Regions from separate parts of the Micromonospora sp. NBC_00330 genome, predicted to be linked through region 2. Evidence: riboswitches for the same ligand, from Rfam matches in the RefSeq annotation. Region 2 holds a riboswitch; the other holds the start of a gene.
The links. Region 2 has a riboswitch for cobalamin ahead of cobN (cobaltochelatase subunit CobN). Riboswitches for the same ligand answer to the same signal wherever they lie in the genome.
Positions count from the first base shown of each region.

Region 1 (4,838 bases), 930 kb from region 2:
CACCACGAAACCCATCGGGGCCAGCAGTTGTGGCGCGTCGAGGTTGGTGACGTAGGTGCCGTCGCCCTGGCGGATGTTGACGATGCCCAGGATCGACAGGGCCGACATCCCCTCGCGCAGGGACCCCCGCGAGACACCGAGCTGCTCGGCCAGGTCCTTCTCGATGGGCAACCGGTCCCCGGGCCTGAACTGCCCTTCGAGGATCATCCGCTTGATGCCGTTGACCACTTCGTCAGTGCGAGACATGATCCCCCTAACGGCCGGCGGGGGTGGCCTTCCCACCCGCGATCACGTACGCCGCCTCCGGAGATGACACGGTAGTCGGGTCTGTCGCCGCCCAGTAGTGGCCGTCGGGAAACCGGTAGAGCGCCACCGACTCCTGACGCATCCGGGTGGAGTAGCCGGGCTGGCTGGGCAGGACGTATCCGCTGCCGGAGCCGGTGTCCCGGATGATGCAGGGATCGGTGAAGTGCTCGTGCAGGTGGTCGACGAACTCGGTGACCCGGTTGGTGAGGTCCCCCGAGATCGCGACGTAGTCGAGCACCGACACGTGTTGGACCATCTCGCACAGCCCGACACCGCCGGCGTGCGGGCACACCGGGACGTCGAACTTCGCGGCGAGCAGCAGCACGGCGACGATCTCGTTGATGCTGGCCAACCGGCCGGTGTCCAGTTGGCAGAAGTCGATGGCCTCGGCCTGGAACAGCTGCTTGAACATCACCCGGTTGTGGCAGTGTTCGCCGGTGGCGACGCCGATCGGAGCGACGGCGCGGCGGACGGCCGCGTGGCCCAGGATGTCGTCGGGGCTGGTCGGCTCCTCGATCCACAGTGGTGTGAACTGGGCGAGGGCGGTGACCCATTCGATGGCCTGACCGACGTCCCACACCTGGTTGGCGTCGATCATCAGGTTGCGATCCGGCCCGAGGATTTCCCGCGCGATAGCGCATCGGCGGATGTCGTCGTCGAGGTTGGCGCCCACCTTGAGTTTGACGTAGCCGTAGCCGGTGTCCACCGCCTCCTGACACAGCCGGCGCAGCTTGTCGTCGCCGTAGCCGAGCCAGCCCGCCGAGGTGGTGTAGGCGGGGTAGCCGGTCCGGTCGAGCTCGGCGAGGCGGGCGGCCTTCGTGCCCTCCTTGCCCCGCAGGATGGCCAGTGCCTCGTCCCGGGTCAGCGCGTCGGACAGGTAGCGCAGGTCCGCGATGTCGACGAGTTGCTCGGGGGACATGTCGACGAGCAGCCGCCACAGCGGCTTGTCGGCGAGCCGGGCGACCAGGTCCCACGACGCGTTCAGCACGGCGGCCAGGGACAGGTGGACGACGCCCTTCTCCGGACCGAGCCAGCGCAGTTGCGAGTCGGAGGTGAGGAGGCGGTAGACGGCGCCCATGTCCGCTGCCATCGTCGCCACGTCCAGGCCCACGAGAAGCTGCGCCTGGTGGACTGCCGCCGCCGCGACGATGTCGTTGCCTCGACCGATCGTGAAGGTCAGGCCGTGCCCCGCGAGTGGCTCGCCCGCGCCGTCGACGCCGTCGGTGTGCAGGACGACGTAGGCCGCCGAGTAGTCGCCGTCCTTGTTCATGGCGTCTGAGCCGTCAGCGGTCAGGGAGGTGGGGAAGCGGACGTCTTCGACGGTGACGGCAGTGATCTGCGGCATGCGCTCCTCGCCCGGCTAGGCTAAAGATCAGATGATCACTGGGAGTATACGGAGGGCCGCTCCAGCACGTCAACGATGTCGATCACTGCAGGCCCACAGACATATGATGTTTGGCTCACCGGGTCGATCCGCCTTGCCGCCCATCGTGCCGGTTGGCGGGCGGAGGTGGCGGCTGTGGCGGGTCGTGGAGATTGGATGTTCCACCCCGCCCTGAGGCATTGACGGCCGCGTATGGGTGTGGCTTGCGGCACCGTGGCCTCGATACGTCAAATCTTTGTCGACTGTCGACACCCGCGCGGAGAGCCCGTCTCCGGTGTCCGGCGTCGGTCGGCGTGGCGTGGTCGGCCGGGGCGGTGACGGTGGTCACCGAGTCGCCGCCGACACGCCCGAGACCGACATGTGGGGTGTGACAACGGCTGCGTCCCTATATATGGTGTCGAACGCAGCTGGTTCGGCCGCTCATCCAGGGTGGTCGAGGCAACAGGGAACCCGGTGGAAATCCGGGACTGTCCCGCAGCGGTGAGTGGGAACGACAGCCGTCATCAGCACTGGGCCACCAATCGGCCTGGGAAGCGACGGCCAGTAGGAGACCGGCGAGCCCGGTCGTGCCCGCGAGTCCGAAGACCTGCCAGCGCGCCGCGTACCCGCACCCGGGTGGGCGGCGGTCCGAGGCCGCGTGGGACGGCTGACGCCACCTGACCCACGCCGGGCTGGCGTGGCGTCCGTCGGTGTCTGTCTCCTCGCGTCCGGGCCACCAGGTCTCGAACTCCGAGGAGCGAGTGGTGACAGTCACCGAGGTAGTCCCGGCCAGCGGCGACGCGACAGCGCGACGGACGCCGATGCAGGTCCGCAAGCGCGACGGCGGCACCGAACCCGTGGACGTGAACAAGATCGTCCGGGCCGTCGAGCGGTGGGCCGACGACCTGACCGACGTCGACCCGATGCGGGTGGCCACCCGCACCATCAGCGGCCTCTACGACGGCGCGACCACTGCGGAACTGGACCGGCTGTCCATCCAGACCGCCGCCGAGATGATCGGTGAGGAGCCGCAGTACTCGCGCCTCGCCGCGCGGCTGCTGGCCGGCTACGTCGACAAGGAGGTGCGTCGACAGGGCATCACCTCGTTCAGCGCGGCGATCCGGGTCGGCCACGCCGAGGGCCTGATCGGCGACGACACCGCCGCGTTCGTCGCCGCACACGCCGCGACGCTCGACCACGCCATCGACAGGGACGGCGACCGCCGCTTCGAGTACTTCGGCCTGCGCACCGTGTACGACCGCTACCTGCTGCGCCACCCCACCAGCCGACTGGTGCTGGAGACCCCGCAGTACTGGTTGCTGCGGGTGGCCTGCGGCCTGTCCCGGACCGCGGACGAGGCGGTCCACTTCTACCGGCTGATGTCCAGCCTGGCCTACCTGCCCAGCTCACCGACCTTGTTCAACTCCGGGACCCGGCACACCCAGATGTCCTCCTGCTACCTGGTCGACTCCCCGCTCGACGAGCTGGACTCGATCTACCAGCGGTACGCCCAGGTCGCCAACCTGTCCAAGTTCGCCGGTGGCATCGGCATCGCGTACTCCCGGGTCCGCTCCCGCGGAGCGCTGATCCGGGGCACGAACGGGCAGTCCAACGGGATCGTGCCGTGGCTGCGCACGCTGGACGCGAGCGTCGCCGCGGTAAACCAGGGCGGCCGGCGCAAGGGCGCTGCCTGCGTCTATCTGGAGCCGTGGCACCCGGACATCGAGGAGTTCCTGCAACTGCGGGACAACACCGGCGAGGACGCCCGGCGCACCCACAACCTCAACCTGGCCAACTGGATCCCGGACGAGTTCATGCGCCGGGTCGAGGCCGACGAGCTGTGGTCGCTGTTCGACCCGCACGAGGTGCCCGAGCTGCCCGACCTGTGGGGGGAGCGGTTCGACGCCGCGTACCGGGAGGCCGAGGCGCAGGGCCGCTACGTGCGGCAGGTCCCGGCACGGGAGCTGTACGCAAAGATGATGCGGACCCTCGCCCAGACCGGCAACGGCTGGATGACCTTCAAGGACGCCGCCAACCGACTGTGCAACCAGACCGCCGAGCCGGGCAACGTGGTGCACCTGTCCAACCTCTGCACCGAGATCGTCGAGGTGTCCAGCGACACCGAGACCGCCGTGTGCAACCTCGGCTCGGTGAACCTCGCCGCCCACCTCGCCGACGGCGGCATCGACTGGGAGCGGCTGCGCGCCACGGTGCGGACCGCTGTGACGTTCCTCGACCGGGTCATCGACATCAACTACTACCCGACCGCGCAGGCGGCGGCGAGCAACCCCCGCTGGCGGCCGGTCGGACTCGGGCTGATGGGCCTACAGGACGTCTTCTTCGCGCTGCGGCTGCCGTTCGACTCGCCGGCCGCCCGGGAGCTGTCCACCCGGATCAGCGAGGAGCTGTACCTGACCGCACTGGAGACGTCCGTCGACCTGGCGCGCGACTTCGGCGCGCACCCGGCGTACCCGCAGACCCGGGCCGCGCGGGGCCAGCTCCAGCCCGACCTGTGGGGTGTCGAGGGTACGCAGACCGCGCGGTGGGACGCGCTGCGCGAGCGGGTCGAGGCGTACGGGCTGCGGAACTCGCTGCTCGTGGCGGTGGCGCCGACCGCGACCATCGCCTCGATCGCCGGGTGCTACGAGTGCATCGAGCCGCAGGTGTCCAACCTGTTCAAGCGCGAGACCCTGTCGGGGGAGTTCCTCCAGGTCAACACCGCTCTGGTACGCGAGCTGAAGGCCCGCGGTCTGTGGACCGAGCGGATCCGTTCGGCGATCAAGCGGGCGGAGGGGTCGGTGCAGGACATCGCCGAGCTGCCGGCCGGCGTACGGGAGCTGTTCCGCACCGCGTGGGAGCTGCCGCAGCGGACGCTGATCGACCTGGCCGCCGCCCGCGCCCCGTTCATCGACCAGTCCCAGTCGCTGAACCTGTTCCTGGCCGCGCCGACCATCGGCAAGCTCTCCTCGATGTACCTGTACGCCTGGAAGGCCGGGCTGAAGACCACCTACTACCTGCGCTCGCGCCCCGCGACGCGGATCCAGCAGGCCACCGTCAGCGCCGTCGCACCCGTCAGCGCTGTCGCACCCGTCGTCGTCGACGCCGAGGCGCTGGCCTGCTCGCTGGAGAACCCCGAGTCGTGCGAGGCCTGCCAGTGACCCCCGCCGAC
Region 1 covers NZ_CP108012.1:3,103,577-3,108,414, reverse strand. The annotation lists gene OG598_RS13965 (FadR/GntR family transcriptional regulator) at 1-246, opposite strand, end outside; gene OG598_RS13960 (enolase C-terminal domain-like protein) at 254-1,651, opposite strand; cobalamin riboswitch at 2,082-2,298, shown strand; gene OG598_RS13955 (ribonucleoside-diphosphate reductase subunit alpha) at 2,491-4,827, shown strand.
Region 1: linked by a shared signal. The riboswitch ahead of OG598_RS13955 (ribonucleoside-diphosphate reductase subunit alpha) and the one ahead of cobN (cobaltochelatase subunit CobN) in region 2 are both predicted to bind cobalamin.

Region 2 (4,838 bases):
CGCGGGCGTGCCGAGTCGTACGCGCACGCGGGCGGTCACGTCGGGTGGATCGGGGGTGTCCAGCCAGGCGGAGAGGTCGCGCAGTTCGCGTTCGAGGTCACCCATGCCGGACCTCCTCACGGTCGAGCAGGCCGCGAAGCTTCGCCAGCGCCCGGGACGTACGCGACTTCACAGTGCCCCGGGGCCAGCCCAGAGCCGCCACCGTCTCCTCCTCGGTGAGATCGAGGAAGAACCGGCAGACGATCACCTCGCGGTCCCGTACCGGCAGTTGTCGCAGGGCCTGCACCAGCGACGCCCGGCGCTCCCCGGCGAGGACCGCGCCGACCGCGTCATCCTCGGCGACCTCGGACGTCGGGTCCGCTGCCGCCGCCCGCAGGACGAGCCCGTCGCGCCGACCACGGGAGCGGTGCAGGTTGCGGGTCTCGTTCGCGACGATCGCGAGCAGCCACGACCGGAAGGACGCGTCACCCCGGTAACGTGACAGCTTCCGGTACGCCTTCACGAACGCCTCCTGGATGACGTCCTCGGAGTCCGAGCCCGCGCCGAGCAGCACCGCGGTCCGGTACGCGGACGCGGTGTGCCGGGCGACCAGGAGGTTGTACGCCTCCAGGTCACCTGCCCGAGCGCGGGTGACGAGCGCCTCGTCGTCCAGGGGAGCCTCCGTTCGGATCACACTCATGACACCGCCCACCCGCCGTGGGTTCCACAGGGATTTCCCGGCGCAGGTCAGCTCTCTCCCATCCGGCGTGCAGCGTATTGCCAGGAACCGGTGCTGCACTGGAGGGACGTCGAGGAGAGGGGCGGGGCATGAGCTGGTTCAACCGCCGGTCACGGGGTGCCGAGGCGACCCCGACGAAGCTGGACCGGGAGGCGACCCGCGACGACCTCGCGGCGCTGGAGGCGTTCGTGGCCACTCGGCGCGGGGTGGAGTTCTACCTGGAACCGGAGACGACCGCGACGGACACCACTGTGGTGGCGATCGCCCACGACGGCGAGTGGATTCGCCGCCGTACCGGAACGCCCCGCGCGGCCGGTTCCATCGCCCGCAAGCACGCGGTGCCACTGTACGAGGCGGCGCGCACCGGCTACCCGGAGCGGATGCGGACCTGGAGCCGGGCCCACCCGGAACGCCACGCCCGCTGATCGGCTGAATCGTCTACGACATCAGCTCCAAAGGGGCCGCCTGAACGCTCCGCCCCCCGGCCACGGGCCCAGTCCGCGAGGCCGATCAACCAGTTCGCCCAGCCCGCCGTTGCGGCGAGAGGCATCACCCGCGCGCCGATATTTCCGCAGGTCAATGTGGTGAGCGTGGTCGGGTGGTGGTGGGGTCCGCGTTGACCGGTGGCGCGGCGGTGTGGCAGCATTCGCGGCCTGACGGCAGTGAAGGAAGTCGGTGCGAATCCGACGCGGTCCCGCCACTGTCACCGGGGAGCGATCCCCCCTCGTGAGTCACGGCCGTGTGTCTGCGGTTGGAAGGCCGGGGGAGAGCGTTGATCCGGAAGCCAGGATACTTCGGCCGTCGGGACGTACCCCAGGGCGTGGACACCCGAGGAGGACCCGATGACGCACGGCGTCTCATTCATCGACGATTATCGTCGTATCGCGCTGCAGGCAGTGCGTTCCAAGGACACCGGCCACCGGCACCGCTGAGCTGATCGCCCGGCGCTGACCGGCCCCGACGCATGCGTCGGGGCGCTGGTCGCGCGGGCCGTCGTACCGGCCGACGCCGTACCCACCCGCATCGCCCCGGTCGCCCCCGTGAGGGCCCAGGGCGTCACTTTCCGGAGCCTGCCGTGCGCATCCTGCTGCTGTCCACCGCCGACACCGACCTGCTGGCCGCCCGCGCCAGCGGCGCCGACTACCGGCTGGCCAACCCCGCCCGAGTCACCGCCGAGGAGGTGCCCGCCCTGCTCGACGGGGTCGCCCTCGTCGTCGTACGCCTGCTCGGCGGTCGGCAGGCGTGGCCGGACGGCCTCGCCGCGGTACTCGCCACCGGCGTGCCGACGGTAGTGCTCGGCGGTGAGGCGCTGCCCGACGCGGAGCTGATGGCCATCTCCACAGTGCCGTCCGGGGTGGTCACCCAGTCGCTGGCGTACCTGGTGGAGGGCGGCCCGGACAACCTGGGGCAGTTGGCCCGGTTCCTCTCCGACACGGTGCTGCTCACCGGCGAGGGGTTCGCCGCACCCGCGCCCACCCCGGCGTACGGCGTGCACGGCGAACACCCCGCCGACCCGGATCGGCCCACGGTGGGGATCGTCTTCTACCGGGCGCATGCCCTCGCCGGCAACACCGACTTCGTCGACGTGCTCGCGGACGCGGTCCACGACGCCGGCGGCAACCCGCTGCCGATCTTCTGCGGCTCGTTGCGCGGGCTGACCGCTGGCGCCGGCCCGCTCGGGCTCTTCGCCCGCTGTGACGCGCTGCTGGTCACGGTGCTGGCGGCCGGCGGCGCGGTCGCCGCCGACGCCTCCGGTGGCGGCGACGAGGACGCCTGGGACGTCGGAGCCCTGGCCGCCCTGGACGTGCCGGTCATCCAGGCGCTCTGCCTCACCAGTACCCGCGCGCAGTGGGCCGACAGCGACGCCGGCCTGTCCCCGCTGGACGCCGCCATGCAGGTGGCCATCCCCGAGTTCGACGGCCGGATCGTCTCCGTGCCGTTCTCGTTCAAGCAGATCGACGCCGACGGGCTCTCGGTCTACGCCGCCGACCCCGAGCGGGCCGCCCGGGTCGCCGGGATCGCGATGCGCCACGCCCGGCTGCGGTACGTGCCGCACGCCGACAAGCGGGTCGCCGTGGTGCTCAGCTCGTACCCCACCAAGCACTCCCGGGTCGGTAACGCCGTCGGGCTGGACACCCCGGCCTCGGCGGTCCGGCTGTTCGCCGCGCTGGCCGAGGCCGGCTACGACCTGGGTGACGCGCCACCGCCCGACGACGGCGACGCGCTGATCCACGCGCTGATCGCCGCCGGTGGTCACGACGTGGAGTGGCTCACCCCGGAGCAGTTGGCCGCCGCCGAGGCCCGTGTTCCGGGGTCGACGTACCAGCGCTGGTTCGACCAGGTCCCGGCCGAGCTGCGCGAACGGATGAGGGAGCACTGGGGTGAGCCGCCGGGCGAGCTGTACACCGAGGGCGCCGACATCGTGCTCGCCGGGCTGCGCTTCGGCAACGTGGTGCTGCTGATCCAGCCGCCCCGCGGCTTCGGGGAGAACCCGATCGCCATCTACCACGACCCGGACCTGCCGCCCAGCCACCACTACCTGGCCGCGTACCGCTGGTTGACAGCGCCGGTCGCGGACGGCGGCTTCGGCGCGGACGCCGTGGTGCACCTGGGTAAGCACGGCACCCTGGAGTGGCTGCCCGGCAAGGGCCTCGGCCTGGCCGCGGACTGCGCGCCCGACGCGGTCCTCGGCGACCTGCCGCTGGTCTACCCGTTCATCGTCAACGACCCCGGCGAGGGCACCCAGGCCAAGCGGCGGGCGCACGCCGTGGTCGTCGACCACCTGGTCCCGCCGATGGCCCGCGCCGAGACCTACGGCGACCTGGCCAAACTGGAACAACTGCTCGACGAGTACGCGACAGTGCAGGCCCTCGACCCGGCCAAGGTGCCCACCGTGCGGGCCCAGATCTGGGACCTGGTGCGCGCCGCCGAGCTGCACCACGACCTGCACGCCGAGGCGATGCCCGACGCGGACGACTTCGACGACTTCGTGCTGCACCTCGACGGGTACCTGTGCGAGGTCAAGGACGTGCAGATCCGCGACGGGCTGCACATCCTCGCCGACGCGCCCACCGGCGAACCCCGGGTCAACCTGGTCCTGGCGGTGCTACGCGCCCCGCAGATCTGGGGCGGCGCCCGGGCCCTGCCCGGCCTGCGACAGGCCCTCGCCGTCGCGTACTCCCTCGACGAGCAGGAGCTGCTCGCGTCGCCGGGACAGCGACTGGCGCTGCCCGCCGCGCTGACCGACGTGGTGGACGGGCCGGCCGGCACCGCCGCCGACGCGATCGACCTCATCGAGGCCCTCGCGCGGCGGCTGGTCGTCGGCATGGAGACCCTGGACTGGGCCGTGGACACTGTCGACGCCGTGGTGGCGGAGGTGACCGGTCGGCCGATCCCGGACGTCGCCGCGGTGCTGCACTTCGCCGCCACCGAGCTGGTGCCCCGACTGGACCGGACCACCGACGAGCTGACAAACACCCTCGGGGCGTTGGACGGCAGGTTCGTGCCGCCCGGCCCGTCCGGCTCACCCACCCGGGGCCTGGTCAACGTGCTGCCCACCGGCCGCAACTTCTACTCCGTCGACCCGAAGGCCATCCCCAGCCGCAACGCCTGGGACGTCGGGGTGGCCCTCGCCGATTCGCTGCTGGCCCGACACCTCGCCGACACCGGGGCGTACCCCCGCTCGGTGGGGTTGACGGTGTGGGGCACCAGCGCGATGCGGACCCAGGGCGACGACATCGCCGAGGTGCTCGCGCTGCTGGGCTGCCGGCCGGTCTGGGACGACAGGTCCCGGCGGGTCACCGGCATCGAGGTGGTGCCGACCGCCGACCTGGGCCGCCCGCGCGTCGACGTCACAGTGCGCATCTCCGGCTTCTTCCGCGACGCGTTCCCGCACGTGGTGGCGCTGCTCGACGACGCCGTCCGGCGGGTCGCCGCCCTGGACGAGCCGGACGAGGAGAACTACCTGCGGGCGCACGTCGCCGCCGACCTCGCCGAGCACGGCGACGAGCGGCGGGCCACCGCGCGGATCTTCGGCTCCAAACCCGGCGCGTACGGCGCTGGGCTGCTGCCCCTGATCGACGCCCGGACCTGGCGCAGCGACGCCGACCTGGCCGAGGTG
Region 2 covers NZ_CP108012.1:2,178,033-2,182,870, forward strand. The annotation lists gene OG598_RS09545 (hypothetical protein) at 1-105, opposite strand, end outside; gene OG598_RS09550 (RNA polymerase sigma factor) at 98-679, opposite strand; gene OG598_RS09555 (hypothetical protein) at 808-1,143, shown strand; cobalamin riboswitch at 1,359-1,535, shown strand; gene cobN (cobaltochelatase subunit CobN) at 1,794-4,838, shown strand, end outside.